DNA from 3 places in the Kitasatospora sp. NPDC032121 genome. Region 3 is predicted to be linked to each of the others. Evidence: riboswitches for the same ligand, from Rfam matches in the RefSeq annotation. Region 3 holds a riboswitch; each other region holds the start of a gene.

Evidence for each region. Region 3 has a riboswitch for cobalamin ahead of ACZ5OX_RS22255 (cobalamin biosynthesis protein). Riboswitches for the same ligand answer to the same signal wherever they lie in the genome.
Region 1: linked by a shared signal. The riboswitch ahead of ACZ5OX_RS14920 (FecCD family ABC transporter permease) and the one ahead of ACZ5OX_RS22255 (cobalamin biosynthesis protein) in region 3 are both predicted to bind cobalamin.
Region 2: linked by a shared signal. The riboswitch ahead of nicT (Nickel transporter NicT) and the one ahead of ACZ5OX_RS22255 (cobalamin biosynthesis protein) in region 3 are both predicted to bind cobalamin.

Annotation. Positions count from the first base shown of each region.
Region 1 covers NZ_JBVILX010000004.1:207,753-215,392, forward strand. Annotated here, with positions in the region: gene ACZ5OX_RS14890 (ABC transporter substrate-binding protein) at 1-452, shown strand, start outside; gene ACZ5OX_RS14895 (amino acid ABC transporter permease) at 489-1,463, shown strand; gene ACZ5OX_RS14900 (amino acid ABC transporter ATP-binding protein) at 1,511-2,263, shown strand; gene ACZ5OX_RS14905 (CGNR zinc finger domain-containing protein) at 2,398-2,979, shown strand; gene sodX (nickel-type superoxide dismutase maturation protease) at 3,039-3,401, opposite strand; gene sodN (superoxide dismutase, Ni) at 3,670-4,065, shown strand; cobalamin riboswitch at 4,134-4,271, shown strand; gene ACZ5OX_RS14920 (FecCD family ABC transporter permease) at 4,394-5,473, shown strand; gene ACZ5OX_RS14925 (ABC transporter ATP-binding protein) at 5,479-6,288, shown strand; gene ACZ5OX_RS14930 (ABC transporter substrate-binding protein) at 6,317-7,309, shown strand; gene ACZ5OX_RS14935 (nuclear transport factor 2 family protein) at 7,398-7,640, shown strand, end outside.
Region 2 covers NZ_JBVILX010000001.1:134,109-141,748, forward strand. Annotated here, with positions in the region: gene ACZ5OX_RS00560 (hypothetical protein) at 1-15, opposite strand, end outside; gene ACZ5OX_RS00565 (thioesterase family protein) at 168-995, opposite strand; gene nusB (transcription antitermination factor NusB) at 1,135-1,572, opposite strand; gene efp (elongation factor P) at 1,577-2,140, opposite strand; gene ACZ5OX_RS00580 (M24 family metallopeptidase) at 2,217-3,323, opposite strand; gene nicT (Nickel transporter NicT) at 3,547-4,662, opposite strand; cobalamin riboswitch at 4,692-4,905, opposite strand; gene ACZ5OX_RS00590 (ArsR/SmtB family transcription factor) at 4,987-5,370, shown strand; gene ACZ5OX_RS00595 (hypothetical protein) at 5,421-7,094, shown strand; gene ACZ5OX_RS00600 (AAA family ATPase) at 7,102-7,640, opposite strand, start outside.
Region 3 covers NZ_JBVILX010000008.1:277,712-285,351, reverse strand. Annotated here, with positions in the region: gene ACZ5OX_RS22280 (acyl-CoA dehydrogenase family protein) at 1-76, shown strand, start outside; gene ACZ5OX_RS22275 (phosphatidylserine decarboxylase) at 564-1,256, shown strand; gene ACZ5OX_RS22270 (CDP-alcohol phosphatidyltransferase family protein) at 1,243-2,121, shown strand; gene ACZ5OX_RS22265 (hypothetical protein) at 2,333-3,658, opposite strand; gene ACZ5OX_RS22260 (alpha/beta hydrolase) at 4,443-5,453, opposite strand; cobalamin riboswitch at 5,918-6,050, shown strand; gene ACZ5OX_RS22255 (cobalamin biosynthesis protein) at 6,158-7,228, shown strand; gene ACZ5OX_RS22250 (cobyric acid synthase) at 7,225-7,640, shown strand, end outside.

The DNA of each region.
Region 1 (7,640 bases), on a different contig from region 3:
AGGGCAACCCGGAGAAGATCGACCCGAAGGACCTCTGCGGCAAGAAGGTCGCCGTCCAGACCGGCACCACCCAGGCCGACGAGATCAAGGACACCCGCGACCCCGACTGCGCCAAGGCCGGCAAGCCGGGCATCCAGAACGGGGGCGACAAGTTCGACCTCCAGACGGACGTCACCAACGCCGTGGTCTCCGGCCGCGACCAGGCGCTGATGGCCGACTCCCAGGTCGTCGACTACGCGGTCAAGCAGTCCGGCGGCCAGCTGGAGAAGGTCGGCGAGACCTACGGCGTGGCCCCCTACGGCGTGGCCCTGGCCAAGGGCTCCAAGCTCACCCCGGCCATCCAGGGCGCCGTCCAGTCGCTGATCGACGACGGCACCTACAAGCAGATCCTCAGCAAGTGGGGTGTCGAGGCCGGCGCCATCGAAAAGTCGGTCGTCAACAGCGCCTCCTGACCCTCGTACGCTTCACTTCTCCCCCGAGGCCACACCGTGAACTCTTTGGACAAGGGGACGGCGGAGAAGGGGCGGCCCGAGACCATCAGGGCCGTCCCCGTCCGTCACCCCGGACGCTGGGCCGGCGCCGTCGTCATCGCCGTACTCGCGGCGATGCTCGTGAGCGCCCTCTTCACCAACCCCGCTTTCAAGTGGGACATCGTCGGTCAGTACCTGTTCCACGACAGCATCATGCACGGCCTGCTGGTGACGCTGGAACTGACCGTTCTCGCCATGCTCATGGGCGTGGTCGGCGGCATCGTCCTCGCGGTGATGCGCCTTTCCCCGAACCCGCTGCTGGCCGGCGTCGCCTGGGTCTACATCTGGATCTTCCGCGGCACCCCGGTCCTGGTGCAGCTGGTGTTCTGGAACTTCCTCGGCCTGATCTGGGCCAAGCTGTCGATCGGCGTGCCGTGGGGGCCGGAGTTCTGGTCCGAGCAGACCAACGTGCTGATCCCGACCTTCGTCGCCGCCCTGCTGGGCCTCGGCCTCAACGAGGCCGCCTACATGGCGGAGATCGTCCGCGGCGGCATCCAGTCGGTCGACGAGGGCCAGACCGAGGCCGCGCACGCGCTCGGCATGAGCCGGTTCCAGACCATGCGCCGGATCGTCCTGCCGCAGGCCATGCGGGTGATCATCCCGCCGACCGGCAACGAGACCATCTCGATGCTCAAGACCACCTCGCTGGTCTCCGTGATCTCCCTCGAGGAGATCTTCCGGGCCGGCCAGGTCATCTACTCCCGCAACTACCAGAACATCCCGCTGCTGATCGTGGTCAGCCTCTGGTACCTGTTCTTCACCTCGGTGCTGACCATCGGCCAGTACTACATCGAGCGCCACTACGCCCGGGGCTCCAACCGCACCCTGCCGCCCACCCCGCTGCAGCGGCTGCGGGGCCTGTTCGCCGGGAAGCCCGCCCCCAGGACGACCACCGACGTCGTCCCGGGGCTCGAGGGAGGTGGTCACGTATGACCGACCTGAGCAAGACCCCCGCCGACGCCGCGGCGTCCACCGAGCCCATGGTCCGCGCCGAGAACGTGCACAAGTCCTACGGCCCGGTCGAGGTGCTCAAGGGCATCGACCTGGAGGTCAAGCAGGGCGAGGTGTTCTGCCTGATCGGCCCCTCCGGTTCCGGCAAGTCGACCTTCCTGCGGTGCATCAACCACCTGGAGAAGATCAACGGCGGCCGCCTCTGGGTGGACGGCGAGCTGGTCGGCTACCGGCAGAAGGGCGACCGGCTGCACGAGCTCAAGGACCGCGAGGTCGCCCTCAAGCGGCGCGACATCGGCATGGTCTTCCAGCGCTTCAACCTGTTCCCGCACATGACCGCCGTCGAGAACGTCATGGAGGCGCCGGTCCAGGTCAAGGGCGAGAGCAGGGCCGACGCCCGCGAGCGCGGCATGGCCCTGCTGGAGCGGGTCGGCCTGGCCGACAAGGCCGGGAACTACCCCTCGCAGCTCTCCGGCGGCCAGCAGCAGCGCGTGGCGATCGCCCGCGCGCTGGCCATGAAGCCCAAGCTGATGCTCTTCGACGAGCCCACCTCCGCACTCGACCCGGAGCTGGTCGGCGACGTCCTCGACGTCATGCGCGGCCTCGCCGAGGAGGGCATGACCATGGTGGTCGTCACCCACGAGATGGGCTTCGCCCGCGAGGTCGGCGACGCCCTGGTGTTCATGGACGGCGGCGTGGTGGTCGAGTCCGGCAACCCCCGCGAGGTGCTCACCAACCCGCAGCACGAGCGCACCAGGGCCTTCCTGTCCAAGGTGCTCTAGGCGGTACCGTCGGCGCCCGGCAGACCCGTCCTGCCGGGCGCCGCCCCCTTTCCCGCCGGGGAGAGGAGGCCGGAACGCCGTACGAGTAATAGGCTGGAAGCAGTCAGCCCGTTACCGAATCTGGAAGGACCCCTGTGGAGCTCGCCGCCTACGCCGATCTCGCCGTTCGGCTGGTGAACACCGAGGAGCCCGAGCGCGGCACCGACGCGCTGACCTCCGTGGAGGCGGTGCGCGGCCTGTTCTCCGACTCCTCGCGGGCCGCCGCCCTCGCCGACGAGTCCGACCTGCCCCGGCTGCGGGCGGTGCGGACCAGGCTGCGCGGCGTCTTCGAGGCCGCCGCCGAGGGCGACGAGGTCCGCGGCGTCGACCTGCTGAACAGCCTGCTGATGGAGTACCCCGTCAGCCCGCTGGTCTCCGGACACGACTACCTGGACGACGCCGGGCGGCCGCGCTGGCACCTGCACCTGGCCGACAACTCCCCCACCGCCACCGCGCACTACACCGCGGTCGCCTGCATGGGCCTGGCCGTCCACCTGACCGAGCTGGGCGCCGACCGGCTCGGCATCTGCCAGGCCGTGCCCTGCCGCAACGCCTACCTGGACACCTCGACCAACCGCTCCCGCCGCTACTGCTCGGACCGCTGCGCGACCCGCGCCAACGTGGCCGCCTACCGGGCCCGCAAGCGCCAGGAGGCGGAGGCCGCGGCCCGGGCCTAGGCCCTCGCGAACCCAGGCCCCCGGGAGCTCGGAGCCCCGGGAGTCCGGGCCCCAGGGCCTCAGACCTCCTCCACCCAGGCGCCGAGCCGGCGGGCCAGGCCCGGCACCCGGGCCAGCCGCGGGGTGAGCAGCAGCCGCTCCAGCCGGCGCCCCGGCGCCAGCCAGGCCGGGCTCGGGTTCAGCCGCAGCAGCGCCCGGCCGAGCACCAGCTCGTCCGGGACGGCGCCGTAACTGCGGCTGTCGCTGTCCACCGGGCGGTTGTCCGACAGCAGCCACCAGCCCTTGGGCCGGCGCTCGACGGCCCGCTTCACCACCAGCAGGTCCTGCTGGAACGGGTGCCGGAAGACCACCACCGCGCCCGGCCGGATCGGCGCGCCGTACCGGACCAGCAGCCGGTCGCCCTCGCGCAGGGTCGGGACCATCGACGGCCCCGCCACGTCGACCAGCCCGAACGGCAGCACACCGCCCCGGTCCCCGGCTCCGACGTCCTCCGGTCGCGTGCTCCGCGCCACGACTCCTCCTCCCGCTCCGCCCGTCCCCCAGTCTGCCGTACGGGCCGTCAGCGCCCCGATGTCCGGAATACCCCGGTTGCGGGTCCGTCTTTCGCCCTAGGCCCGCCGCCCGATCGCGAAACCGGGCGGGCGGAAGGGTAATCTCGGGCGCGGGAAGACGATCTAAGGAAGGACTCCCATGTTCTCTCGTCTGTTTGCACCGCGCGCCACCGCCCACGCCCACTGCGACCTGCCCTGCGGCGTGTACGACCCCGCGCAGGCCAAGCTCGAGGCCGAGTCCGTCAAGGCCACCCAGGAGAAGTACCAGGCCAACGAGGACCCGCACTTCCGCGCCCGCGCCATCATCATCAAGGAGCAGCGCGCCGAGGCCGTCAAGCACCACATCTCGGTGCTGTGGAGCGACTACTTCAAGGCCCCGCACTTCGAGAAGTACCCGCAGCTGCACCAGCTGATCAACGACACCCTGAAGGCCGCCTCGGCCGCCAAGGCGTCCACCGACCCGGCCACCGGCCAGGCCCTGCTGGACCTGATCGCCGAGGTCGACAAGATCTTCTGGGAGACCAAGCAGGCCTGAGCCTGACGCGTCGCCACCCGACCGCCCCCGTCCGGACCACCGGACGGGGGCGGTCGTGCGTTCACGCCCGATCCTCGAACGGTAAGGGTTGCCTGCCCTGAGTGGCTGTTATGCTGCCAGGGCGTCCGAGGGGAAGTCCGGTGTGAATCCGGCGCTGACCCGCAACGGTGAGCACGGCCCGTACCAGCCCGTACGGCCGCGCCAGCCCGATCACCCTCGGCCGCCGAACTCCCGACAACTCGCCGTGGACTGCGAGGGGAACGGCGCCCCGGCACGCCCCGGCCCGCGCCCGCCCCGGCGCACCCCCGGCCCGAGGCAAGGCGCACCCGTGAACCGCGCACCCGCAGACCGTGCAGTCGGCCCGCCCACTCGTCGCACACCCGTCGTCCCGCTCGCCGCCGGCCTCGGCGCCGCCCTCCTGCTCTCGCTGGTCTGCGGGGTCGCCCTCGGCTCCTCCGGGCTCGGCCTGCCCCGGGTGCTGCGGCTGCTGGGCGCCGGGCTGACGGGCGGTCGACTGGAGGCGGACGAGGCGGCGGCGTACGCGATCGTCTGGGAGATCCGGCTGCCGCGCACCGTACTGGCCGCCGTGGTCGGCGCCGGACTGGCCGCCTGCGGCGTCGCCGTCCAGGCCCTGGTGCGCAACGCGCTGGCCGACCCCTTCGTCCTCGGCATCTCCTCCGGCGCGGCGGTCGGCGCCAACGCCGTCCTGCTGTTCGGCGCCTTCGCCTCGCTCGGCGTGTGGGCGATCTCCGCCTCCGCCTTCGGCTCCGCCCTGGCCGCCATGACGCTGGTCTACCTCGCCGCCCGCACCGCGTTCGGGCTCACCCCGCTGCGCCTGGTGCTCACCGGCACCGCCCTGTCCTACGGATTCTCCGCCGCCACCACCCTGATGGTCTTCGCCGCCGACCGCGGCGAGGCCGCCCGGGACGCCATGATGTGGCTGCTCGGCAGCCTCGGCGGTGCCACCTGGGGCTCGGTGCCGATCGCCGCCGTCACCGTCCTGGCCGGCCTCGCCTACCTGGCCTGCGCCGCCGGACGGCTGGACGCGCTCGCGATGGGCGACGAGACCTCCGCCTCGCTCGGCGTGGACCCGGACCGGCTGCGCCGCGAGCTGTTCGTGGTGACCGCCGCCGTCACCGGCACCGTGGTCGCGGTCAGCGGGGCGATCGGCTTCGTCGGGCTGCTGATGCCGCACCTGGCCCGGATGCTGGTCGGCGCCGGACACCGCCGGGTGCTGGTGATCGCCCCGCTCGCCGGGGCCCTGCTGCTGGTCTGGGTGGACATCGCCTCGCGCACCCTGCTGGCGCCCGCCGAACTGCCCGTCGGGGTGTTCACCGCGGTGCTCGGCGTGCCCGCCTTCCTGCTGATGATGCGCCGCCGCGGCCAGTCCTTCGGAGGCACCCGGTGACCGACGTGACCGAGGCGGCCGCCGTGGCCGCGCACGCCCAGGACCTCGCCGTCGACGCCGTCTCGGTGGAGCTGGCCGGCACCCGGCTGGTCCACGAGGTGAGCCTGGCGGCCACTGCCGGACAGGTGGTCGGGCTCATCGGCCCGAACGGCAGCGGCAAGTCGACGCTGCTGCGCTGCGTCTACCGGGTGCTGAGGCCGGCCGGCGGCGCGGTCCGGCTGGCCGGCGACGACCTGCACGCCCTCACCGCCCGCGAGACGGCCCGCCGGGTGGCCGCGCTGACCCAGGAGCACTCCGCCGAGTTCGACTTCACCGTCGCCGAGGTGGTCGCGATGGGCCGGCTGCCGCACCGCCGCGGCTTCGGCGCCCCCACCGACGGGGACGCGGAGCGCTGCGCCGAGGCGCTGCGCAAGGTCCGGGCCGGGCACCTGGCCGAGCGCGGCTTCCTGAGCCTGTCCGGGGGCGAGAAGCAGCGGGTGCTGTTCGCCCGCGCCCTGGTCCAGGAGCCGCGCCTGCTGGTGCTGGACGAACCCACCAACCACCTCGACATCGCCCACCAGTTGGAGGTGCTGGCGCTCGCCCGCGAGGCCGGCCCGACGGTGCTCACCGCGCTGCACGACCTCAACCTGGCGGCGGGTCACTGCGACCTGCTGTACGTGCTGCGGGCCGGCCGGATCGTCGCCTCCGGCACGCCCGAGGAGGTGCTCCGACCCGCCCTGCTGGCCGAGGTGTTCGGCGTCCGGGCCACCCCGGTGCGGCACCCGGAGAGCGGTGCCCTCCAGCTGCTGTTCGACCGTCTCGACCACCCCGCCTGATCCGCCCCCCCTGCCCAGAGGAACCACCGTGCGCACCAAGGCCGTTGCCGCCACCGCCCTGCTCACCCTCGGACTCACCGCCTGCGGCGCCGAGATCGCCCCCAAGGAGACCGCCACCGCCTCCGCCCACTACCCGGTGACGGTGGACAACTGCGGCGAGAAGCTCACCTTCGACCGGAAGCCCGCCCGGGTGGTGACCAACGACGTCAACATCACCGAGCTGATGCTCTCCCTGGGCCTCGCCGACCGGATGGCCGGCTACGTGATGCCCGACGACAAGGGGCAGATCGACAAGGTCGCCTGGAAGGACGGCTACCAGCAGACCACCTGGCTCTCCAAGAAGGTGCTCACCAAGGAGATCGCCCTGGACGCCAAGGCCGACCTGGTCTTCGCCGGCTGGCACTACGGCTTCGACGAGGGCGGCGGCGTCACCCCGCAGGCCTTCAAGGCGCTCGGCGTCGACTCGTACGTGCTCAGCGAGTCCTGCCGCACCGGCAGGGGCACCGTGCGCGGCGTGATGGACCCGCTGGAGGCGCTCTACACCGACCTGGCCAACCTCGGCGAGATCTTCGACGTCAAGGACCGCTCCGACAAGCTGATCGCCGACTTCAAGGCGCAGATCGCCGCCGTCCCGCAGCCCGAGCGCCACCCGTCCGTCTTCCTGTACGACAGCGGGCAGGACAAGCCGTACACCGCCGGGAAGTTCGCCGCCGCCAACGAGATCATCGCCAAGGCCGGCGGGACCAACATCATGGGCGACCTCGCCGACACCTGGGTCACGGCCGGCTGGGAGAGCGTGGTGGAGCGCGACCCCGAAGTGATCGTGATCAACGACTACGCGACGCCCGGGGCCGAGGAGAAGCGGCAGTTCCTCAAGTCCTTCCCGCCGCTGGCCGACGTCGCCGCGATCCGCAACGACCGGATCTTCGTCATGGACTACGTCGACCTGGTGGAGAGCCCGCGCAACCCGGCGGCGATCGGCGCGCTGGCCGGGTACCTGCGCACCGTGCCGGCCCGCTGACCGGTCCCGGTCCCGCTCCTCCGGCCCCGGGCGGCCGGGCGTACGCTCAAGGTACGAGCCGACGGAACCCGACCGGAGGAGCGAGATCATGACCACCACGGCGACCCCCGCCGCCTTCGACACCCGCGCACTGCGCCAGGGCATCGAGCGCCGCGACGCCGAGACCCTCCTCGCGCTCTACGCGGAGGACGCCGAACTGCGCATGGTCGATCGCAAGACCCAGCCCAGCCACCCCCTGGTGATGCACGGGCGGGAGGAGATCGGCGCCATGCTGGACGACATCTACAGCCGCGAGATGACCCACAAGCTGGAACAGGTGGTGGTCCAGGGC
Region 2 (7,640 bases), on a different contig from region 3:
CCCCTTTTGGCTCATCGATGGCTCCTGGCTTCGGCGGTCGGGTGAAGTTGACGGTCGGCGACGAGCTCGCCGCTGACCGTCTTCCTCCCCATCCGCGCGCGCCGCACACGTACGGCGTGTCACAGGAATGTAACCACCGGTAATACGGACCCCTCCGGGGCCTCGGGTCAGGCCGGCCGGGGCGCCCGGGCCAGCTGGCGGGACTGGGCGACCAGCCGGCCGGACTCGTCCCAGACCTCCGCGTCCTCCTCGAAGTAGCCGCCGGCCAGGTTGCGGGTCGCGTGGGTGACCCGAAGCCAGCCGGGTGCGGGCTTGGCGCGCAGGTGGACGGTCAGCTCGATGGTGGGGGCCCAGCCTGGCATGCCGAGGTCGAAGGTGACCGGCGGCAGCGCGTCGGCGACCAGCAGGAGCAGCAGCGGGTCGGGCTCGCGGCCGTCGGCGAGCCGGAACCAGCCCTGGATCCGCCCGTTGCCGGAGGGCTGTCCGAGCGCCCAGCCGACGGTGGCCGGGTCCAGCCGCAGGTCGAACCGCTCCAGCAGGGCGGCCTGGGCGATCAGCTCCTTGGGCGCGTGTTCGACGCCGATGCACTGGTCCGGCGGCGGCAGCTGCGGCGGCTGCGCGCTGGTGCGCACCTCGCCGTCGGCGGCGGCGAGGTCGCCGTGGCTGGCCACCACGCGCAGCCGCTCGACGCCGTCCTGGCTGAGCGAGGCGGTGCCGGTGGACAGGCCGCGGCCGGTGCGCAGCACCTCGGTGCGGACGGTGGCCGGGCCGGGGGTGGAGGCGGACAGGTAGTAACCGCTGATCGACACCGGGTCCGGGTGCGCCTCGTGCTCCAGCGACAGCGCGTGTCCGGCCACGGCGAGCAGCAGTCCGCCGTTCACCCCGCCGCCGATCTGCCAGCCGGCGCCGAGCTCGGCTTCGTAGCGGCCGGCCTCCTCGGGGTGCCTGGTCAGGGCGATGCCCTGGTCGAACTCGCTGCGGGTCGCCGTGGTCATGTGGCGGGACCTGCCCTTCACGCGTGGTTCCGGACGTCAAGTTACTGACAAGTAGGTCCACAGCCTACGCCGACCGGGGGAAACGCGGAACGGCCGCCGGACACCTGTTCGGGTCCGGCGGCCGTTCACGGGGCGCCTGTTACCGGCGGATGCCCGGCTTCAGCTCCAGGAAGCGGGCGAGCATGCCGTTGACGAAGGCCGGGGAGTCGTCCGTGGAGAACTCCTTGGCGATCTCGACGGACTCGTCCAGGACGACCGCGTCCGGGACGCCGTCCTCCCAGATCAGCTCGTACGCACCGAGCCGCAGGACGTTGCGGTCCACGATCGGCATCCGGTCGAGGGTCCAGCCCACGGCGTACTGCTCGATCAGGTCGTCGATGCGGCGGGCGTGCTGGACGTACCCCTCGATGAGCTCCATGGTGTACTCACCCACCTGCGGGGTGCCCTCGTCGGGCTTGGGCTCGCGGGCGCGGGCCACCCAGTCGGCGAGGACCTGCTGCGGGTCGACCCCGCGGTGGTCGGCCTCGAAGAGGATCTGGAAGGCCCTGGTGCGGGCCTTGCTGCGTGCGGCCGACACGGACTTACTTCACCCGGCCGAGGTAGCTGCCGTCGCGGGTGTCGACCTTGACCTTCTCGCCGGTGGTGACGAAGAGCGGGACCTGGATCTCGGCACCGGTCTCCAGGGTGGCCGGCTTGGTGCCACCGGTGGAGCGGTCGCCCTGGACGCCCGGCTCGGTGTTGGCGATGGTCAGCTCGACGGCGGCCGGGAGCTCGATGTACAGGACCGAGCCCTCGTTCTGCGCGACGAGGGCCTCGAAGCCCTCCAGCAGGTACTTGGCGGCGTCGCCGACGACCGACGGCTCGATGGTCAGCTGGTCGTAGGTGTCCATGTCCATGAACACGAAGTTCTCGCCGTCCTTGTACGAGAACTGCATGCCGCGCTTGTCGACGTTGGCGGTCTCGACCTTGGTGCCCGCGTTGAAGGTCTTGTCGACGACCTTGCCCGTCAGGACCTCCTTGAGCTTGGTACGCACGAAGGCCGGGCCCTTGCCGGGCTTGACGTGCTGGAACTCGACGACGGACCAGAGCTTGCCGCCCTCCAGCTTGAGGACCATGCCGTTCTTGAGATCGTTCGTGGAAGCCACGGGCGCACTTACTCCTGGATATAGCTGTCAAGGAACCAAGGGGTGCGTCCTGCCGCCCACGGCCCGGGGGCCGCGGTCACAGGGCGAGGAGCTCCTTGGTGGTGATGGTGAGCAGCTCGGGCCCGCCCTCTTCGAGGGGGCGCACGACGAGCGTGTCCTCGATCCGGACCCCGCCCTTGCCCGGGAGGTGGACCCCTGGGCCGACGGTGACCGGTACGCGGCTGTCCAGTTTACCCATGTCCGCCGGACCGAGTCGCGGGGCCTCCCGGATCTCCAGCCCGATGCCGTGGCCCACCGGGTGCGGGGAGGCCTCGGTGTGGCCGGCCGCCTCCAGGACCTGCCGGGCGGCCCGGTCGGGTACGCACTGCTCCACCCCTGGTCCGAGCGCCTCCCGCCCGGCCCGCTGGGCCCGGAAGACCAGCCGGTGCAGCTCCACCTGCCAGGGTGCGGGAGCGGCGCCGATCACGAAGGTGCGGGCGGTGGAGACGCCGTAGCCGCGGTACTGGGCGCCCATCACCACGGTCAGGAAGTCGCCCTCCTCCACCCGGCGGTCGGTCGGCTGGTGGGCGGCCTGGCCGGAGTGGCTGCCGGTGCCGACCGAGACCGGGAAGGCCGCCCGGTCGGCGCCGTGGTCGATCATCCGGCGCTCCAGCTCCATCGCCAGGTGCCGCTCGGTGCGGCCGACCAGGATCGACTCCAGCAGCTCGCCGAGCGCCTGGTCGGCGATCTCGGCGGCGATCCGCAGGTCGGCGATCTCGCGTTCGTCCTTGACCACCCGCAGCCGCTCCACGGTCCGGCCGAGGTCCACCAGCCGCGCCCCCTCGGTCAGGCCGCCGACCGCCCGGTGCCGGCTGACGGTCAGGTCGTGCTCCTCCACCGCCAGGCCCGCCACCCCCGAGCGCGCGGCGGCCGACGCGGCGGCCAGCGCGGTGTCCGACCCGCCCGCCACCGGCAGCCGGGTGACGTCCGGGGCGATCAGGTGCTCGCCGGTGTCGTCCGGCGGCAGGTCGTCCGGCAGCGCGAGCAGGGCCCGCTCTCTGGTCAGCAGCAGACTCGCCCCGCAGGGCGCGCAGCCCGTCAGGTACCGCACGTTCGCCGCACGGGTGATCAGCGCCGCGTCGGCCCCGGCCGCACTGCAGTGCTCCCTCACCCGCTCCCGCCGCCCCGCGTACGCATCCGCCATGCGTCGAGCCTACGAACCCCCGGCCCGAACCGCCCGCCGAGCGCCCCCGACAGAACCCCCGGTGCCCCTTGCGCGCCCCCGCGCGACCGCGCCGCGCACCCCGCTCCCCCACCCGCCGCGTCGTTCGGCGCCGATCCGGTGCCCGGGAACGGGCGGGCCGCGGGCGCCTCCCCGGGTTCGGGGCGGCGCCGCTCCACGTGCTCGGAGGCCGGCGGCCGCCCGGTCACGGACTGTCGGGCGTCCAGCGCTTCTCCACCCGGGCGAGCTTCCAGTACCCGATCGCGATCGCCCAGACGACCACGAACAGCCCGGCGATGGCGTAGCCGACGTTGTCCAGCGAGATGTCCGCGATGAACCCGGTGACCGGGTCGGTCAGGTCGAGCTTCTCGTGCAGCACCCCGACCAGCTCGATGGTGCCGATGATGAAGGCCACCGCGATCGACAGCCCGGTGATGGTCAGGTTGTAGTACACCTTCCGCACCGGGTTGGCGAAGGCCCACTGGTACGCGAAGTTCATGAACGTCCCGTCCAGGGTGTCGAACAGGCTCATCCCGGCCGCGAACAGCAGCGGCAGGCAGACGATCGCGTACCACGGCAGCCCGGAGGCCGCACCCGAGCCGGCCATCACCATCAGGGTGACCTCGGTCGCGGTGTCGAAGCCCAGGCCCAGCACCATGCCCACCGGGAACATCTGCCCCGGCCGGGTGATCGAACGGGTCGCCCGGTTCAGCACCCGGGCCATGAAGCCGCGCGAGTCGAGGTGCGCCTCCAGCTCCTTCTCGTCGAACCGCCCGGCCCGCATCGAGCGGAACACCTTGAGGATGCCGAGCAGCGCCGCCAGGTTGAGCGCGCCGATCAGGTAGAGGAAGGCACCGGAGGCCGTCGTGCCGACCACGCCCAGCCACTTGTGGGTGGCCGACTCGTCGTCCATCAGCGTGTTCGCCAGCTGCGCGCCGCCCGCCACCAGGGCGGCCATCAGCACCACCATCGAGGAGTGCCCGAGGGCGAACCAGAAGCCCACCGAGACCGGCCGCTTGCCGTCCGCCATCAGCTTGCGGGTGGTGTTGTCGATCACCGCGATGTGGTCGGCGTCGAAGGCGTGCCGCATGCCGAGGGTGTACGCGGTGATACCCAGGCCCACCCCGAAGACCTGGGTACCGACCGCGTACCGCTCGGGTGCGACCAGGAAGATCAGCGTGCCGAAGGCCACCACGTGCATGGCCACGATCACCGCCATCAGCCCGGCCGTACGGACGGTGTCCTCGCGCCGCCATCTGAAGGTGGGCAGCGCGGCGGGGCCGGGTCCGGTCCCGGCGGAAACGGTTTCGGGCAGGGTCATGCGGATCACGCTCCAGCACCTCGTGGAAAACCTCGTGAGCTGCCGTGGCCGGTCTCCTGGCTGACGGGAACACCCGCACCCGCCTTCCCAGGCGCACGAGGCGCCCAGTGGCTTCATGGGTGCGGACGACGCTCCTCCGTGGACGGAGGAGCGACCCGATCACAGTGGCGAGGGCCGCTCCGGGCTGGGACCCCTGAGGGTCCGTCACCGGTCTTCCCGAGCACCACGGCGGGGAACACCGTAGGGCCCCGCCCCGACCCATGCAAGGCTGCGCACCTGCGCAGGTGTCCAGGATCACAGGCCCCTGCCTGCGAGAATGTCCGCATGCATCTCGTACCGGAGGACCGCGCGGGCCACCGCACCATCGACGGACACCGGGTCTGCGAGGCCATCGCCGCGATCGGCGAGCCCGCGCACGTCCGGTCCTGGGCCGAGCGGTTCTCCCTGCTCGCGGACCCCGGCCGGCTCGCCCTGCTGCTCGCCCTCCATCGGGCCGGCCCGCTCGCCGTCAGCGATCTCGCCGTCGCCACCGGCATGCGCGACCCGGCCGTCTCCCAGGCCCTGCGGCTGCTCCGCACGGCCGGCGTGGTCACCGGCGACCGGGACGGACGAGTGGTGCGCTACCGGCTCGTGGACGAGGCCATGCGCCCCCTGCTCGACGAGTGCGCCGCCGCCGAGCACCACGAGCCCAGCGCGGCCGCGGGCTGACCCGCACTCGGAACCGCGCCGCGGCCCGACCGGATGAGTACGATCATGGTGTGCCGTCCCACCCCCACGCCTGGCCCGCCGACCGCTGGAACACCCGACCGGTCAGGGCCCGCGTGCTGGCGGTCGCCCGCACCCTCACCTCGGCCACCCGGGTCCTGGACGTCCTCACCCTGCTGAGCCCGGACGGCATCGAGCGCTACTTCACCGTCAACCCCGGCTCCGCCTTCGCCGACCGCGCCCTGGACGAGTACCTGCACGGCCTGTCCGGCTTCACCGTGCTGGACTGGGAAGACGCCGTCCGCCGCCGCTTCGACCTTGCCGTCGCCTGCGCCGTCCACTCCTCCATGCACCGCCTGGACGCCCGCCTCGTCGTCCTCCCGCACGGCGCCGGCTACAACCGCCTGGTCACCGAGTCCACCGGCGACACGGTCAGCGCCGCCGGCCTGTCCCGCAACGAACTCACCCACCGCGGAAGGGTGTTCGTCGACGTCCTGGGCCTCTCCCACCCCGAGCAGCTGGACCGGCTGCGGGACTCCTGCCCCGAGGCGCTGGACGTCGCCCAGGTCGTCGGCGACCCGTGCTTCGACCGGATGCTCGGCAGCCGGCGCTCCCGTGACGGCTACCGCGCCGCGCTCGGCGCCGTCGGCGGCCGACGGCTCGTCGTCGTCAGCTCCACCTGGAGCGAGCACTCGTTATTCGGCCGCCACCCCGACCTGCCCCAGCGGCTGGTCCGCCAACTGCCCGCCGACGAGTACACGGTGGCCGTCGTCCTGCACCCCAACGTGTGGAGCCGGCACGACCCCGAGGCGCTGCTCGCCGCCGCCTGCCGGATGGGCCTGCGCCTGATCCCACCCCACCAGGGCTGGCAGGCCGCACTCGTCGCCGCCGACTGCGTGATCGGCGACCACGGCTCGGTCACCGTCTACGGCGCCGCCCTGGACCACCGCACCCTGCTCGTCGCCACCGGCGCCGCCGAACTCGACCCGCGCTCCCCCAGCTACGCCTTCGGCCAGGCCGCGCCCGTCCTCGACCCCGACGGGGACCTCACCGCCCAGCTCGAACTGGCCCTGGCCCGGGACCCGGCCGACCTGAGCGGCATCACCGACCGGTCGCTCGCCCACCGCGGCGAGTCCGCCCGCCTGCTGCGCCCGCTGCTCTACTCCTTCCTGAAGGAGCTGGACGAACCCCGGGACGAACCGGCCCTGCCGCCCTACCCCAAGCCCGTCCCGCACCCCGCCGCCACCGAGGGGCCCACCGCGTACGACGTCGAGGGCCGGAGCGAGGGCACCGACGTCAGCCTCCGGCGCTACCCCTTCGACCCGGACGGCCACACCCCGCGCGGCTTCCACGCCCTCACCGACGACCACCCCGGCGACGCCCTGCGCTACACGGCCGAGGTCCTCGCCCGCACCGAGGTGCACGCCGAACTCCCCGCCGCCCGCTGGCTCGCCGACACCGCCGCCGAACTCCCCGGCCTGGCCGTCGCGGTGGCCGCCCTCGGCCCGGCCCGCCACCTGCTCCGGCTGCGCACCGGCCTGCTGCTGGAAGCCCGCGCCGAACCGGACTGGAACCGCCCCGACCCGGCGATCGACCCGCTGCTGCTCGGCTCGGCCGTGGCCTGCTGGCTCGCCGAGGGCGGCGCCCCGGCCGCCCTCCCCGAGCACGGGCTCACCGTCCGCACCGGCGAGCACCGCACCCGGGTGTCGTTCCGCACCGGGCCCTGAAGCGCGTCTAGCCCTGCAGCTCCCGCAGCCGCGCGCGGCTGCGCTCGGCCAGTTCCTCGTCGCCCCGCTCCTCGGCGAGGGAGGCGAGCAGGGTGTGGGCCTGCGCCTCCTTCGCGTACTGGCTCCGGTGCCTGGCCTGCCGGGCGCAGTCCTGGGCCTGGGCGAGGGCGAGGTCCAGCTGCCCCAGGGCCCGGTGGGCCCGGGCCCGGACCAGCGGCAGCTTCATCAACATGTCGGCGTCCTGCGTCCGCTCGGCCTGGTCAGTGGCCCCGGCCAGCACGGTCAGCGCCTCCTCCGCGCGCCCGTCCGCGATCAGCGCCTGCGCCAGGTGGTAGCTCTGGACGATCTCGCCGTGCTCGTCGCCCCGGTTCTCCGCGAGGGCCAGGGTGAACCGCTCCACCGCGTCGCCGGGACGGCCGTCGGCCAGGCAGAGCAGACCGTCCGTCTCGTACAGCACCCCCAGCACCTGCCGGTCGGCCACCAGCGGCACCTGCTCCGTGGCGAGCGCCAACTGCTCGGCGGCGAGCCGGAATTCCTTCCGCTCGT
Region 3 (7,640 bases):
CGGTGAAGGTACTGCGGAGATCCAGAAGATGATCGTCGGACGCCGGCTCCTCGAGGAGTACCGGATCGCCGACTGATCCCCGGGCCGCCCGCCGACGGACCACGTCGCGGGGCGGCCCCTCGAACCGCCGGTCGACGGGCGTGCGGGCCCGTCCCGGCGGAGCGCCGTGCCCCGTCACGGGCCCGGCCTGGTCCGCCTGGGTCCGGCACGGCCCTCCAAAAGCGGCCGCAGGGCGTACAGCTGCAACGACACGCCCTGCGGCCGCTTCCGCACACCCACTTCCGGCCGCTACGGCCGTTTCGCCCGACGGGTTCCGTCGGCGTACCCGCTGAGACAAGTGTCACCAGCCCCGTCCGGTCCCTTGGGAACCGGACCGGGTCGAGCTACGGTCGTAGGGGTGGACGCGCATACGCGCCGCCACCGGACACATGAACGAGCAGGCGGGTTGCCCACCCACCGTGTGCTCCCGATAGCATCCACCGGGACAGCAAGCCGTCCCTCTATTACCGATCCCGCGGTGGCCCCCGTCCAGCGGCCATGATCCCCCGCGACAAAGGTCTTCGATGCCCATCAGCCCGTCCCCTCACACCTCCGTCACGGACCGCGATGCCCTCGCAGCCCCGACGGCCGGTCGGCGACCCCGCGTGACCATCGCGCGCGGAGCCACCCCCTGGTTCGTCCCCACCCTCGCCACGGCCGCCGTGACCACCGCCCTCACCCGGCGCAGCGGCAAGTGGGCCCTGGCGGCGGTACCCGCCTGCGCGCTCAGCGCGGGCATGCTGTGGTTCTTCCGCGACCCCGAGCGTGAGATCGGCACGGGCAGAGTGATCTCCCCCGCCGACGGCGTGGTGCAGAGCATCGACGCCTGGCCGGACGGTCGCACCCGGGTCGCGATCTTCATGAGCCCGCTGAACGTCCACGTCAACCGCGCGCCCCTGCCGGGCACGGTGACGTCGGTCGAGCACGTCGCGGGCGGCTTCGTCCCCGCGTTCAACAAGGACAGCGACCAGAACGAGCGGGTCGTCTGGCACTTCGACACCGAGCTCGGCGACATCGAGATGGTCCAGATCGCGGGGGCCGTGGCCCGCCGCATCGTGCCGTACGTGGACGCCGGAACCAAGGTCGAGCAGGGCGACCGGATCGGCCTGATCCGGTTCGGGTCCCGGGTCGACACCTACCTGCCGGCCGGCGTCGAGGTCGGCGTCGAGGTCGGCCAGAAGACCACAGCCGGGGTGACGCGCCTTGACCGTGACTGATCCTGAAACAATCGTCGGCCTGGACGACGAGGAGACGGCCCTGCGGCGCCGCCGCTGGGCGCGCGACCGCGAGCTGCGCGCCCCGCGCTCTCCTCAGCACCTGTCCACCGCCGACTTCCTGACCCTGGGGAACGCCGTCTGCGGCTTCCTGGCGATCTACTCGATCACCACCGGGGTCCTGGTCCCCCACATCACCAACCCGGACGCCGCTCCGGACCGGCACAGCGCCGCCACCGCGGTGACGCTGCTGCTGATCGGCTCGATGTGCGACCTCTTCGACGGCCTGGTGGCGCGCAAGCTGCGCTCCTCCGCCCTCGGAGCGGAATTGGACAACCTGGCGGACCTGATCAGCTTCGGCATCGCGCCGGCCTACTTCGTCGCGGTCTGGGGCATGGTCTCCCAGGGGTCCAACACCAAGCTGTCGGCGCTCATCGCGATCACGGTGCTGCTCGCGGTGGTCCTGCGGCTGGCCCGCTTCTCGGCCGTCAAGATGCGGCCAGGGGTGTTCCAGGGCATGCCCTGCCCGATGGGCGCGATGACGGTGATCGCCATCGTGCTGCTCGATCCGCCGTTCCTGCCCGGCCTGCTCGCCATCTTCGGCGCCGCGTACCTGATGGTCAGCCGGATCGAGTACCCGAAGCCGCAGGGGCTGCTGGCCACCGCCACGCTCTGCTGGATCGTGGTCTCCATCGGCTGCCTGGCCGCCTGGGCCACCGGGCTGCCCGGTGGCGACAACCTGATGCACGTCGGGGCGTTCGCCCAGATCACGCTCGCCGCGATGGCACCGCTGCTGGTCATCCGCCGCAAGGTGGGGCAGAAGGTCGGCGACGTCCGCGCTCGGCGGGCTGAGTCTCGGATCGGCTGATTCCCCGCAAAAGTCATAAGAGTCAGGGCCCGGAACCTCTTGGTTCCGGGCCCTGACTCTTATGACTTTTCACGACGCTCGACCGCCTCGGGTGCGGGCGCCCAAGACGCGGTCGGTGCCTGACGACGACGTGAACGACGGAGGCGCGGTCGGTTCACGACGGAGCCACCGTCGCCGTGGACGACGAACTCCATCTCAAATGTCATAAAAATCAGGCGCCACCGGTGTGCACGCTGAACGCCGAACGACGGGCCGCCCGGGCCACGCCCGGGTCCGGGTGCACGCCGGAGACCGCCGTCAGCACCGAGGCCGCCCGCGGGTGCCCGGACTGCCGGGCCCGGGCGAACAGCCGCACCGGGTCGCCCGCCGAGGCGCCCTCGACGTGGCCCACCAGCAACTCGGTCTCCCCGTGGTCGAGCACCGCGGCCGCGGTGTCCACCCAGAGCCAGGCCGCGTCCTCCGCGCCCAGCACGTCCGCCGGGGAGACGCCCTCGTCCGCGCGCTCCGCCAGCCACAGCAGCGCGTAGGGGCGCAGCACCGGCGCGTCCACGGCGGCGCGCACCGCCTGCTCGGCCGGCCCTCCGGCCACCCGCAGCGCCTCGAAGGCCAGGCCGCGCACCAGCGCGTCGTCGCCCCGGGCGGCCTCCAGCAGCTCGCCCACCGCGCGGTCCGCCGGACGGGCCGCGACCCAGGCGCGGAACTCGGCGCGGGCCGGGCCCGGCGAGTAGTCGGCGCAGGCGTTCAGCAGTTCGAAGGCGCTCTGCTCGATGTGCCCGGCCGCGGTCTGGGCGACCGTGCAGATCTCCTCCAGCTTGGCCCGCACCGCCCAGTGGCCGAGCGGCGACAGCTCCGCGGCATCGTTCCTGCGCACCAGGGCGCCGACCGCCGCCAGGCCGTCCAGCATCCAGTCCAGGACGGCGGCCACGTCCGAGGGCGCGGCCGGGGTGTCGATCTGCGGTGCGCGGCAGGTGCCGCGGACGGCGGAGACGGCCGAGGCCGCGTGCGGCACCGGCGACAGGCCCGGGCCGCCGAGGCCCGCGCCGACCCGGCGCTCGTCCAGCCCGCGGCGCAGCAGCTCCAGCAGCTCGCTCTCGGCGACCGGGCCGTCCACCAGGTGCAGGAAGGAGAGCAGCTGCGGAGCCTGGTCCACGGCCTGCCCGGCGAGTACGGCGAACACGCCGCGCAGCGCGGCGGGCGGCACCGGGGCGAGCAGGGTCCAGGCGTCGAACAGCGCCGACCAGCCGCGCACCACGGCCTCGTCGTCGTGCTCCCAGGCGTGCAGGCGCCAGCCGGGGCCGGCTCCGCCGTCCCGGGCCTCGACCAGACCCACCAGCAGCGCCTGCCCCCATGCCTTGGCGGCGGCGCCGACCGTCATGGCCAGCGCCCGGCCCGCCGCACGGGCGTCCTCGGGAAGCAGCTCGCCGCGCTTGTCGACCTCGGCCAGCTCGCCGGCCCAGCGGGCGACCCGGACGGCGTCCACCAGCATCCGGCGGGCCAGCGGCGCCAGCTCGGCGGGTGCCGGGAAGCCCTCCGGCACGGGAACCCGACCCCGCCCGGGAGCCGGAGCCGGCCCCCGTCGCCGGGGTACTCCGTTACGGGGGACACCCGCCCCGCCCGGCCTGCCACCGGCGGGCCGTTGGGCCGTTCCGGGGAGACGGGTCACCGTCGCACCGGTACCGATCGTCGGCGGGAGCGGGGCATCACGGTCGCGCGGGTTCCGAGACGTCACGTCGAGCAGTCTTCCCCTTGTACCGGCCTTCTGTCACATCCGGTTGTCCGTACGACCGGGCGAGCGGCGGCGGCACCTCCGCAAGATCGGGCAACAGCGGCAAACCGCCTGGCCGGAAACGTATGGCCTGCCCATGCCATCCCGGGCGCATCGGTTGCCGGGAATACTCGACCGGTCACCGTGCGTACGGGTGGGGGGTAAGGGATCGGGCCAACTATTGCCCCTGACGACGCGCCGGATTTCGCACGGGCAATCCCCTCCCCCGACTTCCGGCCGGGCTGTCCAGCCCGAATCCGGACGGATGGCGGGCGGGGGCGGGGGGATCGTGCTGCACGAGAAGTCGGACGGGCCGACTTCTCGTGCGCGCTCGACGTAATGGGAGAAACGTTCATTCGTAGACGGGGGGAAGCCGAGCGGAAAAACCGACGGGACCCGGCCGAAAGCGCCCCGCGCGGAGAGGGGGGCTCACGCGGAACGGCTCGTACGGCAGGACTCGCGCGGAAAGGCTCGCACGGAACGGCTCGCGCGGAAAGGCTCGCACGGAACGGCTCGCGCGGAACGGCTCGAGCGGAAGGGCTCGCGCGGAGGGCGGCTAGAGCAGCGGAGTGAGCCACCGGCGGAGGAGCTCGGCATAGCGCTCGGGGGCGCTGTTCCAGAGGGTCGCGTGGTCGGCGCCGGGGAAGGCCTGGAGGCTGACCACGTCGCGGCGGGCGGCGGCCAGCTTCTGGACGGCGCCGAAGGGGGCGATCCGGTCCTCGGGGCTGTGCAGGAGGAGGGTGGGCACCCGCAGGTCGGCACCCTCGGCGATGCGGCCGAAGTCGGCGAGGTCGACGCCGGTCCGGCCCTCGGCGGCGAGGGCGCCGAGCTCCGCCGCGACGCCCGGGAAGCCGGAGCGGGCGGCGTCCCGGCGGGCTGAGGCCGGGAGGTCGAGCACGGGTGAGTCGAGGACCAGGCCCCGGACGGCGTGCGACCAGGCGGAGCGGGCCGCCGTGTGGAGGACCATGGTCGCACCGAGGGACCAGCCGTAGAGGATCACGTTGCCGGCGCCGCTGTGCAGCGCCAGCCGTATCGCCGCCTCGACGTCGCGCCACTCGGTCTCGCCGAAGTGGCTGAGCCCGTCCGGGGAGGCGGGGGCGCCCCGGTCGCCGCGGTAGGTGACGGCGAGGGCGGGCAGGCCGAGCCGGTCGAGGACGGGGAGCACGGGGAGGGTCTGCCGACGGTCGGCCTCGGGGCCGTGCACCAGGATCACCCAGGTGCCGCGTTTGCCGTCGAGCTGCCAGGCGGGAAGGGCGCCGAGCTCGCCGTCGACGGCGGTGTCGGCGAAGGCGAGGCCGAGCGCCTCGGTGGGGTCGCCGAGGTGGACCCGCGGGGTGAAGCGGACCTCGGTGCCGGGGGTGAGGGTGCCCCGGTCGGCGCGGACCAGCCGGCGGGTGACCTCCTGCTCGTCACTGTGCAGGACCTCCTCGACGACCGCGTGACCGCCGTCCGCCCACTCGACCGCCCAGCGGCCGGGGCGCAGGCTCCCGGGGCCGCGGGTGAAGGTGACCCGCCCGGGGGCGAGGCCGAGGACCACGACCGGAGCGGACTCCTGAACAGTGGTCACCGGACGGACCATCCGCTCGGATGCCCGACGGCCGATCACCAGCACGGCGGCCCCGACCGCGGCGGCCGCCACGACGGCTGCGGTTCCCCAACGCATTTCGTTCCCCGCTCTCGTGCCTCACGGACCGGACGGTGTTCGGACACCAGTTCACCGGCGCCCCGCCCGCCCGGCCACCGGGCTGGGCCGTCCGGGTCACCCGGGCGGCGGACCGGCCCTGCCGAGGAGCCGGCGGCCCTGGCTCTGCCGAGGTGGCGCCACAGACGGGTGGCGAGGACGGCGGGCCGGCGGAAAGACGAAGGCCGAGGACGAGGACGAGGGCAGCGGCAGGCCCCGTCCTCGGCCCGCCGCGCCGGCCGGTCCCACGGGGCGTCAGCGGCGTCCGGGTGTGACCAACCCCTCCGTGACCTCGGTTGACTCCCGGTTCGGGCCCGTGATGGGATCCTGGGGCCAAACGGAGGCATGGAGAGGAAGCCGGTGGAAGTCCGGCGCGGTCCCGCCACTGTCACCGGGGAGCACGCTCGGAACATCGCCACGGCGGGCCGTCGACGGCCGCTGGAAGGCTCCGAGGGTGCGTTCGACCCGGAAGCCAGGAGACTCTCGCCGCCGTCACGTCGATCCAGGGCGCGGACCCTGAGTGAGGACACGCACGCGATGCAGGCTGCCCCGCCCTGCCCGACCCCGAGCTGCCTTCCGCCGTGCGACCGATGATCCCGCCCGCGCCTTCCCCTTCCGTGCGCCGCCCGCTGACCCGCGCCGCCGCGTTCGCGCTCGGCGCCGCCGCGGGCTACGCCGCCGACGCCCGCTTCGCCGACCCCCGCCGGGGCCACCCGGTGGCCGTCTTCGGCAGCGCCGCGACCCGGCTGGAGCGGCGGCTGTGGCGCGACGGCCGCGCCGCCGGGGCCGGGTACACGGCGCTGTGCGTGGGCGCGGTCGCGGCGGGCGCGCTCGCCCTGGACCGTACGGTGGGCCGGCGCCCGCTGGGCCGGGCGGCGCTGGCGGCGGCCGCGACCTGGACGGTGCTCGGCGGCACCTCGCTGACCCGGGAGGCGCGCACCATCGGCCGCTCGCTGGCGGCGGGCGACCTCACGGCCGCGCGGGAACGGCTGCCGCACCTGTGCGGGCGGGATCCGAGCGCGCTGGACGGGCAGCAGATCGCCCGGGCGGTGGTCGAGTCGGTGGCGGAGAACACCGCCGACGCCGTGGTCAACGCGCTGACCTGGGGCGCCCTGGCCGGCACGCCCGGCCTGCTCGCCTTCCGCGCCGTGAACACCCTGGACGCCATGGTGGGCCACCGCTCGCCGCGCTACGCCCGGTTCGGCTGGGCCTCGGCCCGGCTGGACGACCTGGCGGGCTGGCCGGGCGCCCGGCTGACGGCCCTGCTGACGGTGGCCGCCGCGCCCGAACCGCGGACGGCCTGGCGGGTCTGGCGGCGCGACGGCTCCGCGCACCCGAGCCCGAACGCGGGCCAGGCCGAGTCGGCGTTCGCCGGCGCGGTGGGCGTCCGGTTGGGCGGGACGCTGCGGTACGGCGAGCGCGTGGAGAACCGGCCGGTCCTGGGCGCGGAGCTGCGGCCGGTGACGGTGGACGACATCGAGCGGGCCTGCGCGCTCTCCCGGCGGGTGGGCGCGCTGGCGCTGGGTACGACGGTCGCGGGGCACGTCCTGCTGCGGATGCTGGCGAAACGGGTGCTGGCGAAACGTGCGCTGACGCAACGGGTGCTGACGGAACGGGTGCCGGCGAAGCGACTGCTGCCGAGGATGAGGGGACGGGGATGAGCAACGCACTGCTGGTCGCGGGGACGACCTCGGACGCGGGCAAGAGCGTGGTGACGGCCGGGATCTGCCGTTGGCTCGCCCGCCAGGGCGTGCGGGTCGCGCCGTTCAAGGCGCAGAACATGTCGCTGAACTCCTTCGTCACCTCCGACGGCGCCGAGATCGGCCGCGCCCAGGCGATGCAGGCACAGGCCGCCCGGGTGGAGCCGGAGGCGGCGATGAACCCGGTGCTGCTCAAGCCGGGCGCGGACGGCCGCAGCCAGGTGGTGCTGCTCGGCAGGCCGGTGGCCGAGGTGGGCGCGCTGGACTACCGCGAGCGCAAGCCCGTCCTGCTGGAGCGCTCCCTGGAGTGCCTGGCCGACCTGCGCCGCCGCTACGACGTGGTGGTCTGCGAGGGCGCGGGCTCGCCCGCCGA